Regions from separate parts of the Halomonas sp. YLB-10 genome, predicted to be linked through region 1. Evidence: predicted binding sites of a transcription regulator. Region 1 holds the regulator's gene; each other region holds the start of a gene.
The links. The regulator sigma-54, encoded in region 1, starts transcription at its own class of promoters, with help from an activator protein. The targets are predictions, from matches to a motif close to TGGCACNNNNNTTGCTNT.
Positions count from the first base shown of each region.

Region 2: speB (agmatinase) is a predicted target of sigma-54. The motif match lies at 1,420-1,437, and genes of this name have one in related genera.
Region 3: EBB56_RS16755 (urease accessory protein UreD) is a predicted target of sigma-54. The motif match lies at 2,442-2,459, and genes of this name have one in related genera.
Region 4: EBB56_RS02630 (sugar phosphorylase) is a predicted target of sigma-54. The motif match lies at 1,660-1,677, and genes of this name have one in related genera.

Region 1 covers NZ_RRCU01000004.1:146,291-150,499, reverse strand. The annotation lists gene lptA (lipopolysaccharide transport periplasmic protein LptA) at 1-64, shown strand, start outside; gene lptB (LPS export ABC transporter ATP-binding protein) at 64-789, shown strand; gene EBB56_RS10595 (RNA polymerase factor sigma-54) at 1,060-2,472, shown strand; gene hpf (ribosome hibernation-promoting factor, HPF/YfiA family) at 2,632-2,940, shown strand; gene ptsN (PTS IIA-like nitrogen regulatory protein PtsN) at 2,946-3,431, shown strand; gene rapZ (RNase adapter RapZ) at 3,485-4,209, shown strand, end outside.
Region 2 covers NZ_RRCU01000010.1:87,324-91,532, forward strand. The annotation lists gene EBB56_RS19955 (sigma-54-dependent Fis family transcriptional regulator) at 1-1,269, opposite strand, end outside; gene speB (agmatinase) at 1,501-2,451, shown strand; gene EBB56_RS19965 (YjiH family protein) at 2,544-3,929, shown strand; gene EBB56_RS19970 (HD domain-containing protein) at 3,943-4,209, shown strand, end outside.
Region 3 covers NZ_RRCU01000007.1:258,033-262,241, forward strand. The annotation lists gene ureC (urease subunit alpha) at 1-656, opposite strand, end outside; gene EBB56_RS16745 (urease subunit beta) at 653-1,006, opposite strand; gene ureA (urease subunit gamma) at 1,081-1,383, opposite strand; gene EBB56_RS16755 (urease accessory protein UreD) at 1,445-2,368, opposite strand; gene urtE (urea ABC transporter ATP-binding subunit UrtE) at 2,625-3,323, opposite strand; gene urtD (urea ABC transporter ATP-binding protein UrtD) at 3,463-4,209, opposite strand, start outside.
Region 4 covers NZ_RRCU01000001.1:652,760-656,968, forward strand. The annotation lists gene ribD (bifunctional diaminohydroxyphosphoribosylaminopyrimidine deaminase/5-amino-6-(5-phosphoribosylamino)uracil reductase RibD) at 1-1,077, opposite strand, end outside; gene nrdR (transcriptional regulator NrdR) at 1,074-1,559, opposite strand; gene EBB56_RS02630 (sugar phosphorylase) at 1,753-3,510, shown strand; gene dsbG (thiol:disulfide interchange protein DsbG) at 3,669-4,209, shown strand, end outside.

The DNA.
Region 1 (4,209 bases):
CCAGGGCGTCCAGGGCGAGCAGCGCATTCGCATGACCCTCGAGCCGGAAAGCCAAGGAAACTGATGAAGACTCTCCACGCTCGCCATCTGGCCAAGAGCTACAAGAAGCGTCGCGTCGTCCAGGACATCAGCCTGTCGATCGAGCAGGGCAGCATCGTCGGTCTGCTGGGCCCCAACGGGGCCGGCAAGACCACCTCCTTCTACATGATCGTCGGCCTGGTCAGAGCCGACGCCGGCAGCATCAGCATCGATGATCGGGACCTGAGCCGCGCGGCCATGCATCAGCGCGCGCTGGCCGGTATCGGCTACCTGCCTCAGGAGGCTTCGATCTTTCGCAAGCTGTCGGTGGCCGACAACATCATGGCGATCCTCGAGACCCGCAAGGACCTCGACCGCGAGGGCCGAGAAGCACGTCTCGAGCAACTCCTCGAGGACTTCCACGTCAGCCATATTCGCGACAACCCCGGCATGAGCCTGTCCGGCGGGGAGCGGCGCCGGGTCGAGATCGCCCGCGCCCTGGCCACCGAGCCGGCCTTTATCCTGCTCGATGAACCCTTCGCCGGGGTCGACCCGATCTCGGTGGGCGAGATCAAGTCCATCATTCGTCAACTCAAGGCCCGCGATATCGGCGTCCTGATCACCGATCACAACGTGCGCGAGACCCTCGATATCTGCGATCGTGCCTACATCGTCGGCGACGGCCAGATCATCGCCGAGGGCAGCGCCGAGTCCATCCTTGCCAACCAGCGCGTCAAGGAGGTCTACCTGGGCGAAAACTTCCGCCTTTAGACCGCAGGGCCGCCCGACAGCCGCAGTCGCCTCAAGCGGCCGCAACACTTGCCAGCATCAGCATCCAAGCGCCGGCCCCGAAAGGGTCGGCCTCACCTTGCACACAGGGCCTCCCTCGAAAGAAACACCTCCCCCCCTACCAAGTTGTTCCACATCGACCTTTTCACTCCCTCCCACAGGTCAAAAAACACCAACTTGGCAAGATGCTTGCATGTCTGATGACTCGTCGTTAGGGTAAAGCCTTTCGACAACACTGGTGGATCCCGACCCATGGCCCTCAAGGCGTCACTGCAGCTGCGCATCGGTACCCAGCTGACCATGACCCCGCAACTGCAACAGGCGATCGGCCTGCTGCAGCTTTCGACTCTGGACCTGCGCCAGGAGGTCCAGCAGGCGCTGGAGGCCAACCCCATGCTCGAACTCGAGGACGAGTTCGGCGAACAGCAGACCAGGGAAGCCGCGGAAGATGACTGGGCGGATCAGATTCCCTCGGAACTCAGTGTGGACAGCGACTGGTCCGACACCTACCAGGACCTGGGCACCACCCCCGCCGGCAGTGGCGAGGCGGCGGATTTCGAGCGCCAGGCAAGCTCCCAGTCACTGCACAGCCACCTGAGCTGGCAACTGGCGATGCTCGACGTCAGCGACCAGGAGCGCCTGATCGCCGAGAGCCTGCTCGACGCGGTCAACGCCGACGGCTATCTCGAGCAGACACTGGATGACATCGCCCAGGGGCTCGAGCAAGACGGTCGTCGCCCCCCTCCCCTCGCCGAGGTGGAGGCGGTGCTGGTTCGGCTGCAACAGTTCGAACCGACCGGAGTGTTCGCCCGCGACCTGCGCGAGTGTTTGATGCTGCAACTGGATAGTCTGCCTCGCGATACCGTCCTGCTGCCCCAGGCCGGACGACTGGTAAGACAGTTTCTCGAGGCACTGGCCAGCGGCGACCGACGTCTGCTGAAGCGCCGGCTAGGACTCGATGACGACCAACTCGACAGCGTCATCGAGCTGATCCGAAGCCTCGACCCACGTCCCGGCAGCCAGTTCGGTGACAGCGATAACGACTACGTCATTCCCGACCTGGTGGTACGCCACACCGAAGAGGGCTGGCGCGTTGAACTCAACCCGGATGCAATGCCCCGACTGCGCATCCAGCCCGACTACGCTGCGCTGATTCGGCGCGCGGACAAGAGCCAGGACAACCAGTTCCTCAAGGACCACCTGCAGGAGGCGCGCTGGCTGATCAAGAGTCTGTCCAGCCGCAACGACACCTTGCTGAAGGTCGGCCGGGAAATCATGGTGCGTCAGATCGACTTCCTCGAGCAGGGAGAAGCGGCCATGAAACCGTTGGTGCTGGCCGATATCGCAGACAAGGTGGAGATGCACGAGTCCACCATCTCCCGCGTGACCACCCAGAAGTTCGTGCACACGCCTCGCGGCGTGTTCGAGTTGAAGTATTTTTTCTCGAGCCAGGTCGGCCAGGATGGCGACGCCCATTCCAGTACCGCCATCCGCGCCATGATCAAATCGTTGATTCAAAAGGAACCTGCCCGCAAACCTCTGTCGGACAGCAAACTGGTGGAATTGCTGGCGGAAGACGGTGTCAATGTCGCCAGACGCACCGTGGCAAAGTACCGGGAAGCCATGAATATTCCGTCTTCCAGCGAGCGCAAGCGACTGCGCTGAGGCCTTGCGCTGCGGCGTCGCTAGCCTAGTTATCGGGAAAGCGCAAGCACTTGAAATTTCGCATGACATCTGCGTCTTTCTGCGTAGCGTCGAGGGGGTTTGCAGGATCGGAAAAAGGGTTACAATCAAGCCACCACCCGAAAGAGCAAGGAGCCTGTCATGCAAGTCAACATCACCGGCCACCACGTCGAATTGACCGATCCCCTGCGTGACTACGTACAAGAGAAGCTCGCCCGTGTGGAGCGCCACTACGACAACATCACCAACGTCCAGGTGACCCTCTCGGTGGAAAAGGAACGCCAGCTGGCCGCCTGCACCCTTCACGCCGCCGGTGCCGACCTGCATGCCGAAGCGCAGGACGGCGACATGTATGCTGCTATCGACGCCCTTGCCGACAAGCTGGACCGCCAGCTGGTCAAGCACAAGGAAAAATCCCAAGCCCGCGCCCAAGGCGCCGGAATTCGCTGACTCTCATGACATTGGAAGCCATTCTCCCTCCCGAGCGCACATTGTTCGATGTCCCGGGAGGCAGCAAGAAGAGGGTGCTGGAGTTTTTCAGCACCTTCATTGCGCAGAACACCCCGAGCCTGGACAGCCAGGAGGTCTTCAGTCGGCTGATCGGACGTGAGCGCCTGGGCAGTACCGGCATCGGCAATGGCGTCGCCATTCCCCATGCCCGCAACCCCCACTGCAAGGCGCCCATCTCCGGCTTCCTCAAACTCGCGGAACCTGTCGACTTCGATGCCATCGATGGTGAGCCCGTCGATCTGGTGTTCGTGCTGCTGGTGCCGGAAGAGGCCGACGACGCCCATCTTGCCCTGCTCGGCCAGGTCGCTGGCGTCATGAACGACGCCGACACACGTCACCGTCTGCGCCACGCCAGCTCTCAGCGCGAGCTTCACGAGCGCCTGCAGGAAGCCATCCGCCAACAGGCGCCAGGGGACGACACTCCCTCCTGATCGCGGCCTTGCCTAGGCCATCAGCAATGGACGCCTGCCCAAGGAGACAGGACATGCAGCTCGTGATCATCAGTGGTCGCTCCGGCTCGGGAAAGTCCGTGGCCCTTCAGGCCCTGGAGGACCTGGGGTTCTACGCCATCGACAACCTTCCCGCGACCTTGCTGGGCGCCTTGGTGGACGAGCTGGAAAACGGTCATTCCCGCCGTATCGCCGTCAGCGTCGACGCCCGCAACCTGCCTGAGGCGCTGGAACGCTTCCCCGCCCAGCTGGCGTCCCTCAAGCAGAGTCCGATCGACTGCCAGGTGGTCTACCTGACCAGTGATGCGCGAATTCTGCTCGAGCGTTATTCCCACACGCGGCGCCGTCACCCCCTGACCCGTGATAGCGACATGACCCTGGCGGAAGCCATCGAGTCCGAACAGAAGGCCCTTTCGGGCATTCGAGACCTGGCCGATCTGGTCATCGACAGCTCTCGCCTGTCGGTACACGAACTGCGTTCGCGCATCGCCGAACAGGTCGCCGACCACCGCAGCGGCCAGTTGAGCCTGACCGTGGAGTCCTTCGGCTTCAAGCGTGGCGTGCCGCCGGATGCAGACATCGTGTTCGATGCCCGCTGTCTGCCCAACCCCTACTGGGAACCATCGCTGCGTGATGCCAATGGCTGCGATCCCAGCGTCATCGACTTCCTCGAACGCTATCAGGACGTCGCCGACATGAAACGCGACATTCTCGCCTGGGTGCGCACCTGGCTACCGCGCTATCAGCAAAGCCAGCGCAG
Region 2 (4,209 bases), on a different contig from region 1:
CGCAGCGGAGGCTCCGGTGACAGACGACGCCGTCTGCTGCGCTTCACGCTGCTGCCCGCCGAGCTGCCCTACCGAGGCCCCCGTGGACGGCACCAGCAGATCGCCCTGGATGACATCGTCACTGGATAACCAGGCCCTTTCCAGGGTGTTTTCCAACTCACGCACATTGCCCGGCCAATCCCAGCCCATCAGCGCCTGCCACACGTCTCGCGCCAGCATCTTGTCGCGTCCATAACGCCGATTGAGGCGCTTTAGCTGGCGCTCGACCAGGCCGGGAATATCCTCGCGACGCTCGCGCAGGGGCGGCAGGGTGACAGGAATCACGTTCAGCCGGTAGTACAGATCCAGGCGAAACAGGCCCTGCTCGACCCGTGCCGACAGATCCTGATTGGTGGCCACCACCAGGCGAAAGTCGACCCGTCGCGGGGCCCTGTCCCCAAGCCGGGTAATACTGCCATCCTGGATGGTCTTCAGCAGCTTGGTCTGCACCGCCAAGGGCAACTCGCCGATCTCGTCGAGAAACAGGGTGCCGCCCTCGGCCTGCTCGATCAGCCCCTTGCGCCCCCCGGGCGCGGCGCCGGAGAACGCGCCCTTTTCATGGCCGAACATCTCCGATTCGAACAGGCTTTCAGGGATGGCGGCGCAGTTGACGTCGATAAAGGGGCCATCGCGGCGAGAACTCCAACGGTGCAGCTGGCGGGCGAAAGCGGTCTTGCCCACCCCGGACTCGCCCAGCATCAAGACCGTGGCGTCGGTGGGCGCGACCCGCTTGAGCAGCAGCGCCACCTCGCGCATCAGCTGGCTTTTCACCTCCAGGTCATCGAGCTCGGCCTCGAGTGCTTCGCTGTCGCTCTCCAGCGCATGCCCCCGGCGCAGGTGCTCGCTAAAGCGGCGCTGCAACAGCGCGTACTCCTGCTGCAGCAGCTGCAGATCGGTCAAGTCCATGGAGCGGCTGACCACCGCCACCAGCCGCTCACCCTCGAATACCGGATGGGCCTGGGCGATGACCCGGCGTCCGGTGCCGGTGCGCTGGACCAGCTGGGCCGGCCGCCCGCTGCGAATGACTTCCAGGCTGACCGACGGGGTCAGCACGCCATCGGCCTCGAGCCGCTGCACGCTGGTGGCGCAGAGCTCTTCGCAGGACATGCCGTAGACCGCCGCCGCCCCAGGACTGACGTCGCGGATACGACCGTCCGGCGCGACGATGAAGAAGTGGTCGTGGGCGGTATCGATGATGGTCTTGAGAATCTTGGTGTCGTCGTCGCTCATCCAGCGATCCATAAATGCATCATTGATTCAGAAGTGTATCACGATGCGTCGAGATCGCGATTCACTTCTGGATCACTTCTATCACCACAGCAGACCATCCCTTGGAATCTCTGCACCTCTATTACATCTTTAGTATAAATGCTCAAAAGATGGCACGGCGTCTGCATCACTCACAACAACCGTCAGGCCCAGGGCCGCGACCGTCCCCATCCACGATGCCAGGAGTTCCCTGTGAGCGACTTCAATCAACCTCTCGGCGGCAACGAGATGCCGCGCTTCGGTGGCCCTGCCACCATGATGCGTCTGCCAACCCAGACCAGCGCCGAGGGTCTGGACGCCGCCTTTATCGGCATTCCCATGGACATCGGCACCTCCAACCGCCCGGGCACCCGACTGGGGCCGCGCCAGATCCGCGACGAATCGCGCATGCTGCGCCCCTACAATATGGCCACCCGTGCTGCACCCTTCGACAGCCTGCAGGTGGCGGACATCGGCGACGTGCCGATCAACACCTTCAACCTGCCGAAGAACCTGGACATCATCAGCCGCTTCTACGACGACGTCCTGTCCCACGACTGCGTGCCGCTGACCCTGGGCGGTGACCACACCCTGACCTGGCCGATCCTGCGCGCCATCGCCAAGAAACATGGCCCGGTCGGGCTGATCCATATTGACGCCCACGCCGACGTCAACGAGCACATGTTCGGCGAAGAGGTGGCCCACGGCTGCCCGTTCCGCCGCGCCCAGGAAGAAGGGCTGCTGGACGCCAACCGGGTCGTCCAGATCGGTCTGCGCGGCACCGGCTACGCCGCCGAGGACTTCGACTGGTGTCGCCAGCAGGGCTTCCGCGTGGTCCAGGCCGAACAGTGCTGGCACAAGTCTCTCGAGCCGCTGATGGCCGAGGTGCGCGAGCAGATGGGCGATGGCCCGGTGTACATCTCGTTCGACATCGATGGCCTGGACCCGTCGGTGGCGCCCGGCACCGGCACGGTGGAAATGGGCGGCCTGACCTCGGCCCAGGGCCTGGAGATCGTGCGCGGCGCCCAGGGGCTCAATATCGTCGGCGGCGACCTGGTCGAAGTCTCCCCGCCCTACGACCCCAGCGGCAACACCGCCCTGATGGGCGCCACCCTGCTCTATGAAATGCTGTGCGTGCTCCCCGGAGTCGCGCGACGCGACTGAATCCTCACAGGGCCAGGGAGTGGCCCTGGCGACAGCCAACGAGGCGCCCGCGTCAGGGCGCCGACCATTACAACAGCAAAGAGTGATCGCCCATGTCCTCCCACCTGCATTCTGCCGACAAGATCACGACCGACGGGGGCAAGCTAAGCACCCATGGTCTGATCAAGTTCCTCGTCCCGTCGTTGATCGGCATCCTGCTGTTCCTGGTGCCCTTCTCGGTCGGTGACACCATCAACATCGGCATGGGTCTGGCCGCCGACTGGCTCAAGGCCACCCTCGGCGACGCCCTGCCCGCCATCGCCACCGTCGTGCTCACCCTGTCCATCGTGCTGACCCTGGTGGTCAAGCTGACCAAACCAGGCTGGGCCCGCCAGGGCGCGATGAAGGAGCTATTCGACATCGCCCCGCTGTGGGTGGTGATGCGCGCCCTCGGCGCCGCCTTCGCGCTGATGACCTACTTCCAGGTCGGCCCGGAGATGGTCACCGCCTCCTTCACTGGCGGGGTAATGCTCAATGACCTGGCGCCGGTGCTGCTGACCTTCTTCTTCTTCGCCGCCATCCTGCTGCCCTTCCTGGTGGACTTCGGCTTCATGGAGTTCATCGGCTCCATGGTGCGCACGCCCTTTCGCAAGATCTTCGGGCTGCCCGGGCGCAGCGCCATCGACGCCACCGCCTCCTGGATGGGCTCCGGCACCGTCGGCGTACTGATCACCACCCAGCAGTACGAGCAGGGCTTCTACAACGCCCGCGAGGCCTCGGCCATCGCCACCAACTTCTCGATCGTGTCGATCGCCTTCGCCCTGCTGGTGACCAGCTTCATCGGCATCAACCACCTGTTCGTGCCGTTCTACCTGACCGTGGTGGTGGCCGGCCTGGTCGCCGCCGTCATCGTGCCGCGCCTGCCGCCGCTGTCACGCAAGGCCAACACCTACTACGAGCCGGTGGGCTGCCAGATCCAGGAAGAAAACACCGGCAACCAGAGCCTGTTGCGCTACAGCCTGGGCATCGCCGTGGCCCGCGCCGAGACCGCCCCGGGCCCGCTCAAGCTCGCCCGCCTGGCACTGTTCAACGTCGCCGACATCTTCTTCGGGCTGCTGCCGCTGGTCATCGCCATCGGTACCGTGGCGCTGGTACTGGCCGAGTTCACTCCGCTGTTCACCTGGCTGTCCATGCCGATGGTGCCGGTGCTCGAGTGGATGGGTCTGCCCGAGGCCGAGGCCGCCGCGCCGGCGACCCTGGTGGGCTTTGCCGACATGTTCCTGCCGGCGGTACTGGCCAGCGACATCGAGAGCGAACTGACCCGCTTCGTCATCGCCTGTCTGTCACTGACCCAGTTGATCTACATGTCAGAGATCGGCGCCCTGCTGCTGAAGTCACGGATCCCGCTCAAGCTGTGGGAACTGGTGGTGATCTTCCTGCTGCGCACCGCCATCACCCTGCCCATCATCGTGGTCATGGCCCACTGGCTGGTGGGTTGATCGGGAGGCCGACATGACAGACGCAAACGATGCTCACGCCGCCGGCAAGGCGGCCTTCACCCGCATCGACCAAAGCACGGCAGAAGACTGGGCGGTGATCGCCGCCCACGACGCCGACTACCTGGCCGGCCTCGCCGACAGCGTACTGGATACCCTCGCCCGGCTGGGCGAGGGCCACCAGCCCTACCAGATCACCCGGCTGGAGCACTGCCTGCAGAGCGCGACCCGGGCCGAGCGTGCCGGCGCCGACGAAGAGATGATCGTCGCCGCCTTGGTCCAC
Region 3 (4,209 bases), on a different contig from region 1:
TCGTGCAGCTTGAGCCCCATGGCGCCCGCTTCGATCTGGGCCTCCAGCGCTTCAGGCAGGCTGGCGTTGCCCTTGCCGAGCAGACCGATGTTCATCGGCAGGCTGTCGCAGGCCTTGAGCATCTGGTGGATGTGCCAGGCCCCCGGCGTGCAGGTGGTGGCGTTCGATCCGGTGGCAGGCCCGGTACCGCCCCCCAGCATGGTGGTGATGCCGCTGGCCAGGGCCTCGTCCACCAGCTGCGGACAGATGAAGTGCACGTGGGCGTCGATGGCGCCGGCGGTGAGGATCTTGCCCTCGCCGGCGATGACCTCGGTGCCGGGTCCGATCACGATGGTGACGTCCGGCTGGGTGTCTGGATTGCCGGCCTTGCCGATGGCGGCGATGCGACCCGCCTGAAGGCCCACGTCGGCCTTGACGATGCCCCACCAGTCAAGGATCAGGGCATTGGTGATGACGGTGTCCATCACCGTCTGGTCGAGACGCTGGCTCTGCCCCATACCGTCACGAATGACCTTGCCACCACCAAACTTGACCTCGTCGCCGTAGTGGGTGGCGTCCTTCTCTACCTCGATCCACAGCTCGGTGTCTCCCAGGCGCACCCGGTCTCCGACGGTGGGGCCATAGATGTCGGCATAAGCCTGACGACTGATCTTCATCGGGCGTCCTCCTGGCCGCTGTCGCCGCTGGGTGCACCGGCATCGTCCAGCGCGCCCATGACTTCACCGCGAAAGCCGTAGATATGACGACGTCCGGCGAAGCTCACCAGGGTGACCTCACGGCTCTGCCCCGGCTCGAAGCGCACCGCGCTGCCGGCGGCCACGTCCAGACGAAAGCCCCGCGCCCTGTCGCGATCGAACGCCAGTGCCGGGTTGGTCTCGGCGAAGTGATAGTGGGATCCGACCTGAATCGGTCGATCTCCGCGATTGGCCACCTCCAGCGTGACCCTGTCGCGACCCTCGCACAGGGCGATGTCACCGTCCTTCAGTTGGTATTCTCCGGGGATCATCCCGCGCCCTCCCTATTGGTATCAGCGTATGAGCCTGTCGCGTCGCCCCCGGATCAAGCCGGGGCCTGGCAGCGTCACGAGATCGGGTTGTGCACCGTTACCAGCTTGGTGCCGTCGGGAAAGGTGGCCTCGACCTGCACCTCGTCGACCATTTCCGCCACCCCTTCCATCACCTCGTCACGCCCCAGTATCTGGCGCCCTCGGCTCATCATCTCGGCCACACTCAGGCCTTCCCGGGCACCCTCCATGATCTCGCAGCTGATCAAGGCCACCGCCTCGGGATAGTTCAGCTTGAGCCCCTTGGCGCGTCGCCGCTCGGCCACCAGGCCAGCGGTAAACAGCAAGAGCTTGTCCTTGTCACGCGGTGTCAGCTCCATCCTTTCATCCTCGATGTTGGTCAGGGTGGCCAGGGGTCGCCTGTCCCGCCCGGCATGACATTCAGGTAAACCAGATGCGTGGCACACAGGCCTCGCGATCCATCAGCATCGGACGCAGCAACGTCCAGGCCGCCTCGCACAGCGACCAGGCCTCGCGCCGCGAGTGACCGAGGTAGCGCAGCAGCAGGACGCCATCACGTACGGTGACGGCCCAGCGCTCGGCTTCACCAGCGCCGGGACTGCCGGCAAGGTCATTCCCTCCCTGCCCCAACCCTTGGCGCAGACGTTCGATCGCCGCGGACTCGTCTTCGAGCCCGACCGCCCACAGGGTTGCCTGGACGCTGCACCCTCGCTGCCCCCAGGCGCCGTGAAAACGACGATGGTCAGGGTCGAGGGGCTGGCGCTCGATCCACAGTGGTCGTCCGTCCCGGGATAACCGGAAGCGCTGTTCGAGGTGGCCGCTGGCAAACGGCAGATCACTGGCCGGCCGGCCCAGCGCCAGCACCTCCCAGCCCAGGCAGCGGGCGCTGCCGGAAAGCTCGATCTCGGTGGCCTGCACCCCTCGCGAGCCGTCGAAGGCGATGGTTTCCTGGGGCAACCACTCGAGCAGCCCGCCCTCCTCGACCACCAGACGAGTGCGCTGGGACCAGGCCACGGCGTTGCGGTCGGCCCGATACAGCTTGTTGGCCGCCGGTGTGGTCAGCAGCGCCCGCGCGCCCGCGCCCACCCGCGCCTGGATATCCAGGATATCGCCGCTGACCAGCCCCCCCGGGGGATGCAGCAGATAGACGTGGCAGGTGCCGTCGCGGCCTTCGGGGTAGAAGGGACGCTGCACCCGCAGGGGGCCGCGATGATCCACCCGATAGAGGCGAGTGGCCTGGCCATCATGGCGAAAGCCGAGATCGAGGCTGGCCTCCCAGCGCCGTCCCGCGTCGAAGCGATGGCCGTGCCGATCGGTCGAATCCTGTGTTGTCTGCGCGCTCATGGCTCTCCCGGGCGGTCCGTCGAGTCGGCGTGGCAAGCGAAAGTAAAAAAGGCCACCACCATTGCCCAATCAAGGTGCAAGCCCCGTACCAGCTTCTCGAATCTCTATTTTTCTACTTAATTTTCAATTTCTTATAGAACAACCAAGGATTGCACCAGAGAAAAGCACGCCTTTGGTAGCGCACAAAAAAAGTGCGCAACCTTACGATTGCGCACCATTGATGTGCAGCGATTCATCCTGATTGACGCGCTACCGCTCAGACGGTCAGGTAGCGCTTCACCACGGCGTCGTCGAGCTCACCGATATCACCGACGGCGACTCTCCGCCCGCGATCGAGGATGGCGAAGTGGTCGGCGAAGCGACGGGCAAAGGGCAGTTTCTGCTCCACCAGCAGCACGGTCAGCCCATCATCGGCGATCAACCGACGGATGACTTCGCCGATCTGGGCGACGATATTGGGCTGGATGCCCTCCCCCGGCTCGTCGAGGATCAACAGCTTCGGCTCGATCACCAGGGCGCGCCCGATCGCCAGCTGCTGCTGCTGACCGCCGGACAGATCGCCGCCACGCCGGTGACGCATCTCCTTGAGTACCGGGAACAGCTCATAGATCCGTTCGGGCACCTGGCGCAGGCCATCACCACGGGCGGCAAGGCCAGTGCGCAGGTTCTCCTCCACCGTCATCAGCGGAAAGATCTGGCGTCCCTGGGGCACATAGCCCACGCCCAGGCGTGAGCGATCCTCGAGGCGACGCTTCTCCAGCGCGACACCGTCGGCGTAGTGAAGCTCACCGCCGGTGATCGGCACCTCGCCCATGATCGCCTTCATCAGGGTGGTCTTGCCGACGCCATTACGACCCAGCACACAGGTACAGGCCGCCCTGGGCACGTCGAGATCGAGATCCCACAGGGTATGGCTCTCGCCATAGAACTGATTGAGCCCGCGAATGCTCAGCATCGATCCACCTCCTTGCCTGTCTCTCGCGCCCACCGGCCGCAGACCTTCGCCCACAGCGTGGCCAGCCTGCCGCGGGATGCGCCGTCCGCCCAGTACAGCGCTCTTACCGAAGACTGCTGAGGTACCCGCTCCAGTCCGATCATGCCGCCTCCTCGTCGCCACCCAGGTAGACCTCGATCACCCTGGGGTCGCTTGCCACCTTGTCCATACTGCCCTCGGCCAGTACCGAACCCTGATGCAGCACCGTCACCGTGCGGGCGATCGAACGCACAAAGCCCATGTCGTGCTCCACCACCACCACCGAGTGCTTGCCGGCGAGGCTCAACAACAGCTCTGCGGTACGCTCCATCTCCTGCTCGGTCATCCCCGCCACCGGCTCGTCGACCAGCAACAGTCGAGGGCGCTGCATCAACAGCATGCCGATCTCGAGCCACTGCTTCTGTCCGTGGGACAGGATGCCCGCCTGGCGGCGACTGAGCGACGCCAGGCCCACCGTCTCGAGCACCTCCTCGATTCGCGCCAGCACCTCCCCGGTCATGCGCGCCTTGAGGGTCGGCCACAGACTCTTGTCCATGGCCATCGCCAGCTCGAGGTTCTCGAACACCGTCAGCGCCTCGAACACCGTGGGCTTCTGGAACTTGCGTCCGATGCCGAGCCGGGCGATCTCCGGCTCGTTCTTGGTCAACAGGTTGTGGCGGCTGCCGAACCACACGCTGCCCTGATCCGGGCGCGACTTGCCGGTGATGATGTCCATCATGGTGGTCTTGCCGGCCCCGTTGGGGCCGATGATGCAGCGCAGTTCGCCGTCGTCGATGGTCAGGTTGAGATCATTGATGGCCTTGAAGCCGTCGAAGCTCACCGACACGTCCTCGAGATAGAGGATCGG
Region 4 (4,209 bases), on a different contig from region 1:
AGGCCGCTGCTCGGCCATGCGTTCGATGCCCGACAACGCCATCAGCCCGCGCGCGTCGGAGCCGAGCAGGGTCGGCGCCATGTAAAGACGCAACTCGTCCACCAGACAGGCATCCATCAAGGCACCTGCCAGGGTCGCGCCGGTCTCCACCAACAGCTCGTTGCAGCCGCCCTCGTCACCGAGCCACTTGAGCAGCGCGCCAAGATCGACGCGGCCGTCGTCGCCTGCAGGCATCTCCAGCACCCGCGCGCCGGAGCGCATCAGCGCGTCTCTGCGAGGGGATTCGCTGCCCTCGACGCAGACCACCAGCGTCTCCCCTGGCTCGCTCAGGCAGGCCGCGGCCAGCGGCATGCGCAGGCGCGAGTCCACCACGACCCTAAGCGGCTGGCGTCGGGCGATGACTTCGGCGTCATCGAGCCCGAGCTGATCGGCACGCACCGTCAGCCGCGAGTTGTCGAAGATGATCGAATCCACCCCGGTGAGGATGGCGCAGCTCTGAGCCCGCAGCCGCTGGACGTCACGCCGAGCCTCGGCACCGGTGATCCACTGGGACTCGCCGGAGGCCATGGCGGTACGGCCGTCGAGGCTCATGGCGAGCTTGAGGCTGACCCGTGGACGCCCCCGGGTCATGCGCGACACGAAGCCGGCGTTCAATACCTGGGCGTCCGCCTCGAGGCAACCGAGCCTTACCTCGACCCCGGCGTCACGCAGGCGTGCGATACCGCGTCCCGCCACCTGAGGATTGGGATCCTGCATGGCTACCACCACCCTGGCGACACCGGCCTTGATCAAGGCATCGCAGCAAGGCCCTGTGCGCCCCTGGTGAGAGCAGGGTTCCAGCGTCACGTAAGCGGTGGCGCCTCGGGCGTGCTCACCGGCAGCCTCGAGTGCATGGACCTCGGCGTGGGGCTCCCCGGCGCGCTGATGGTAGCCGTCGGCCAGATGCTTGCCGTGCTTGACCAGTACGCAACCGACCCTCGGATTGGGCATGGTGGTGTAGCGACCGCGTTCGGCCAGCTTCAATGCCCTGGCCATCCAGGCTTCATCCTGGCCTGCCGTGATGTCCGTCGGATTCATGTGCTCTCCCCGGTGTCGGGCGAGAAACTCGGCTCCTGGGCCAGGCGGTCGATCTCGGCGCGAAATTCGTCGATATCCTGAAACCGTCGATAGACTGAAGCAAAGCGGATATAGGCCACCTGATCGAGGCGCTTCAGGGCATTCATCACCTCTTCACCGACCACCCGCGCCTGGACCTCGCGCTCGCCCCGTGCGCGCAGGTTCTGGCGGATACGTTCCACCGCCGCCTCGATCGACTCGGCGCTGACGGGGCGTTTTTCCAGCGCCCGCAGCATGCCGGCCCGCAGCTTGATCTCGTCGAACACCTCCCGCGAGCCATCGGCCTTGATGATCCGTGGCATGATAAGTTCAGCGGTCTCGTAGGTGGTGAAGCGCTCACCGCAGCCAGCACACTGCCGCCGTCGGCGCACCTGATCACCTTCGGCGACCAGCCGGGAGTCAGTCACTCGGGTCTCTTGGGCGCCACAGAAGGGGCAATGCATAGCGGACAGTCCGGCAGGAAAAATATGTCGCCATAGTGTAACGGCTGAGGCCTGCCCCGCCCAGCGCAATGGCCCAGGTCATCCGCGATTTCAGCTGAGTTGGCACGCCCTGTGCTTGATACTTTCTTTCTAGCCGTCAATGAAATGGCGAGCGCTCACGGGGCAAGGCGCCCCCACGCCTGCGGAGGACACCATGGCAAGCCACCTCTCCCCCCTGGAACCCGACGACTTTCGCCAGCGTGCCGCAGAGCTGCTCGCGCCTCTCTATGGTGCACGCAGCGAAGAGGTCCTGCGCCGTCTGCTGCGCCTGATCGAAGCGCAGGGGGCCGGGTTGAGGCACCGTCATGGTGCACGCCAGACGCTGTGGAGCGAGCAGGACCAGTGGCTGATCGTCTATGGCGACTCGCTGCTGGATGCCGACAAGCCCCCCCTGGCGGTACTCGATGAGTTCCTGAGCAAGCGCCTGAAGACCGTCTTCAGCGGTGTCCATGTGCTGCCCTTCTTCCCCTGGAGCAGCGACGACGGCTTCTCGGTGATCCACTATCGCGAGGTCGACCCGAAACTGGGCGACTGGCGCGATATCCGGCGCCTGGCCAGCCACCATGATCTGATGGTGGACCTGGTGCTCAACCATGTCTCGCGGGAATCGCTGTGGTTCGCCGACTATCTCGGCGGCAACCTGCCCGGGCGCGACTACTTCATCGAGATGGACCCCGATACCGATCTCAGCGAGGTGGTGCGTCCGCGCAGCTCACCGCTGCTGGTCCCCGTCAGCACCCGCCGTGGCGTTCGCCACCTGTGGGCGACCTTCTCCGAGGACCAGATCGACCTCAACTTCGCCAACCCCGACGTCTTGATCGAATTCGTCGGCATCCTGCTGTTCTACCTGCAGCAGGGCGCCCGCATCGTCCGTCTGGACGCCGTCGCCTTCCTGTGGAAACGCCCCGGCACCCGCTGTATCCACCTTCCCGAGACCCACGCGGTGGTGCGGCTGTTGCGGGCGGTGGTCGACCACGTCGCCCCCGGCACCCTGATCATCACCGAGACCAATGTGCCCCACGCCGAGAACATCAGCTACTTCGGCCTTGAGCGACAGGACACGCCGCCCGACGAGGCCCATCTGGTCTACCAGTTTCCGCTGCCACCTCTGTTGCTGCACACCTTGACCAGTGGCGAGGCCGGCACCCTGGCGCGCTGGCTCGACAGCCTGCCCGAGCTCCCCGCCGGCTGCAGCTATCTGAACTTCACCGCCAGCCACGATGGCATTGGCGTGCGCCCGCTGGAAGGCTGGCTGGAAGGCCACGAGATCGACGCCCTGGTCTCCTTGATGCAGCGCTTCGGTGGCTTCGTCAGCATGCGCCGGCAGGCCGACGGCAGCGACAGCCCCTACGAGCTCAATATCACCTGGTTCGACGCCATGAGCGGCACCCGGCGCGGCCCCGACCCGTGGCAGGTCGAGCGCTTCCTGTTGAGCCAGCACCTGATGCTGGTGCTGAAGGGTATCCCCGGCGTCTACCTGCACTGCCTGACCGCCACCCAGAACGACCACGACGGGGTCGAACGCAGCGGGCGCCTGCGTTCGATCAATCGCAAGCGCTGGGACCGCCAGGAGCTGGAACCTCTGCTGGACAGCCGTCACACGCCGACCCGCGAGGTGTTCTTCGCCCTCACCCGACGCCTCGAGATCCGTCGCAGGGAACCCTGCTTCCACCCCGATGCGGCCCAGACGGTCATCCCCACACCACCGGAACTGCTGGCGATACAGCGCGGCCCCCTGGACGATGGCCGTCGACTGTTGGCCATTCACAACGTCACCGATCGGCCTCAGCCACTGGTACTGGACGGCCTCGACCAGTCCGGCTGGCAGGACCTGCTGGAAGGAGGCGCCTGGCGGCCCGTCGACACCCTGGCCCCCTATCGTTCACTGTGGCTGGTGCGCACCGACAGATAAGCCACCGCGCGCTCGGTGTATCACACAACAGCGCGGCCCTGGCGCTTTCACTGCCCGGCGACGTCAGCGGTCGAACCGATGGCGTTTGCTGCTGTCCTAGTGCGAGTGATTCTCGCTTGTCGCGGGATTCGTCCTACAAGATGCCGGAGAGTAACGACATGCCCCGCCGCCCCCGACTGCCCGACCTGCCCCGCCATCAGCGTTCCTTCATGACCCTGGCGGCGGTGGCCTTCGGCCTGATGCCACTGTCCAGCGTCGAGGCCGAGGACCACCCCGCCCCCATCGAGGCGCTGGAAGAGGAAGGTCTTGAGGTGCACGGTGAATTCGACGCGCCGGGTGGGCTCAGCGGCTTCGCCGCCAGCCATCGCGGACAGCCGATGACCATCTTCGTCACCGAGGATGGCGAGCACGCCATCGTCGGCAATCTGATCGATGCCGACGCCAACAATCTGTCGGAGGCGCCGCTGGAGCGCCTGGTGCGCGGCCCCCAGGACGAGACCACCTGGCAGAGCCTTGAGGACAGCGCCTGGATCGCCGACGGCGATCCCGACGCCGAGCGCATCGTCTATGTGTTCACCGATCCCAACTGCCCCTACTGCACCCGCCTGTGGCAGCAGAGCCGGCCCTTCGTCGAAAGCGGCCAGGTCCAGCTACGCCACGTGATGGTCGGTATCCTCGACCCCGAAAGTCCGCGCCAGG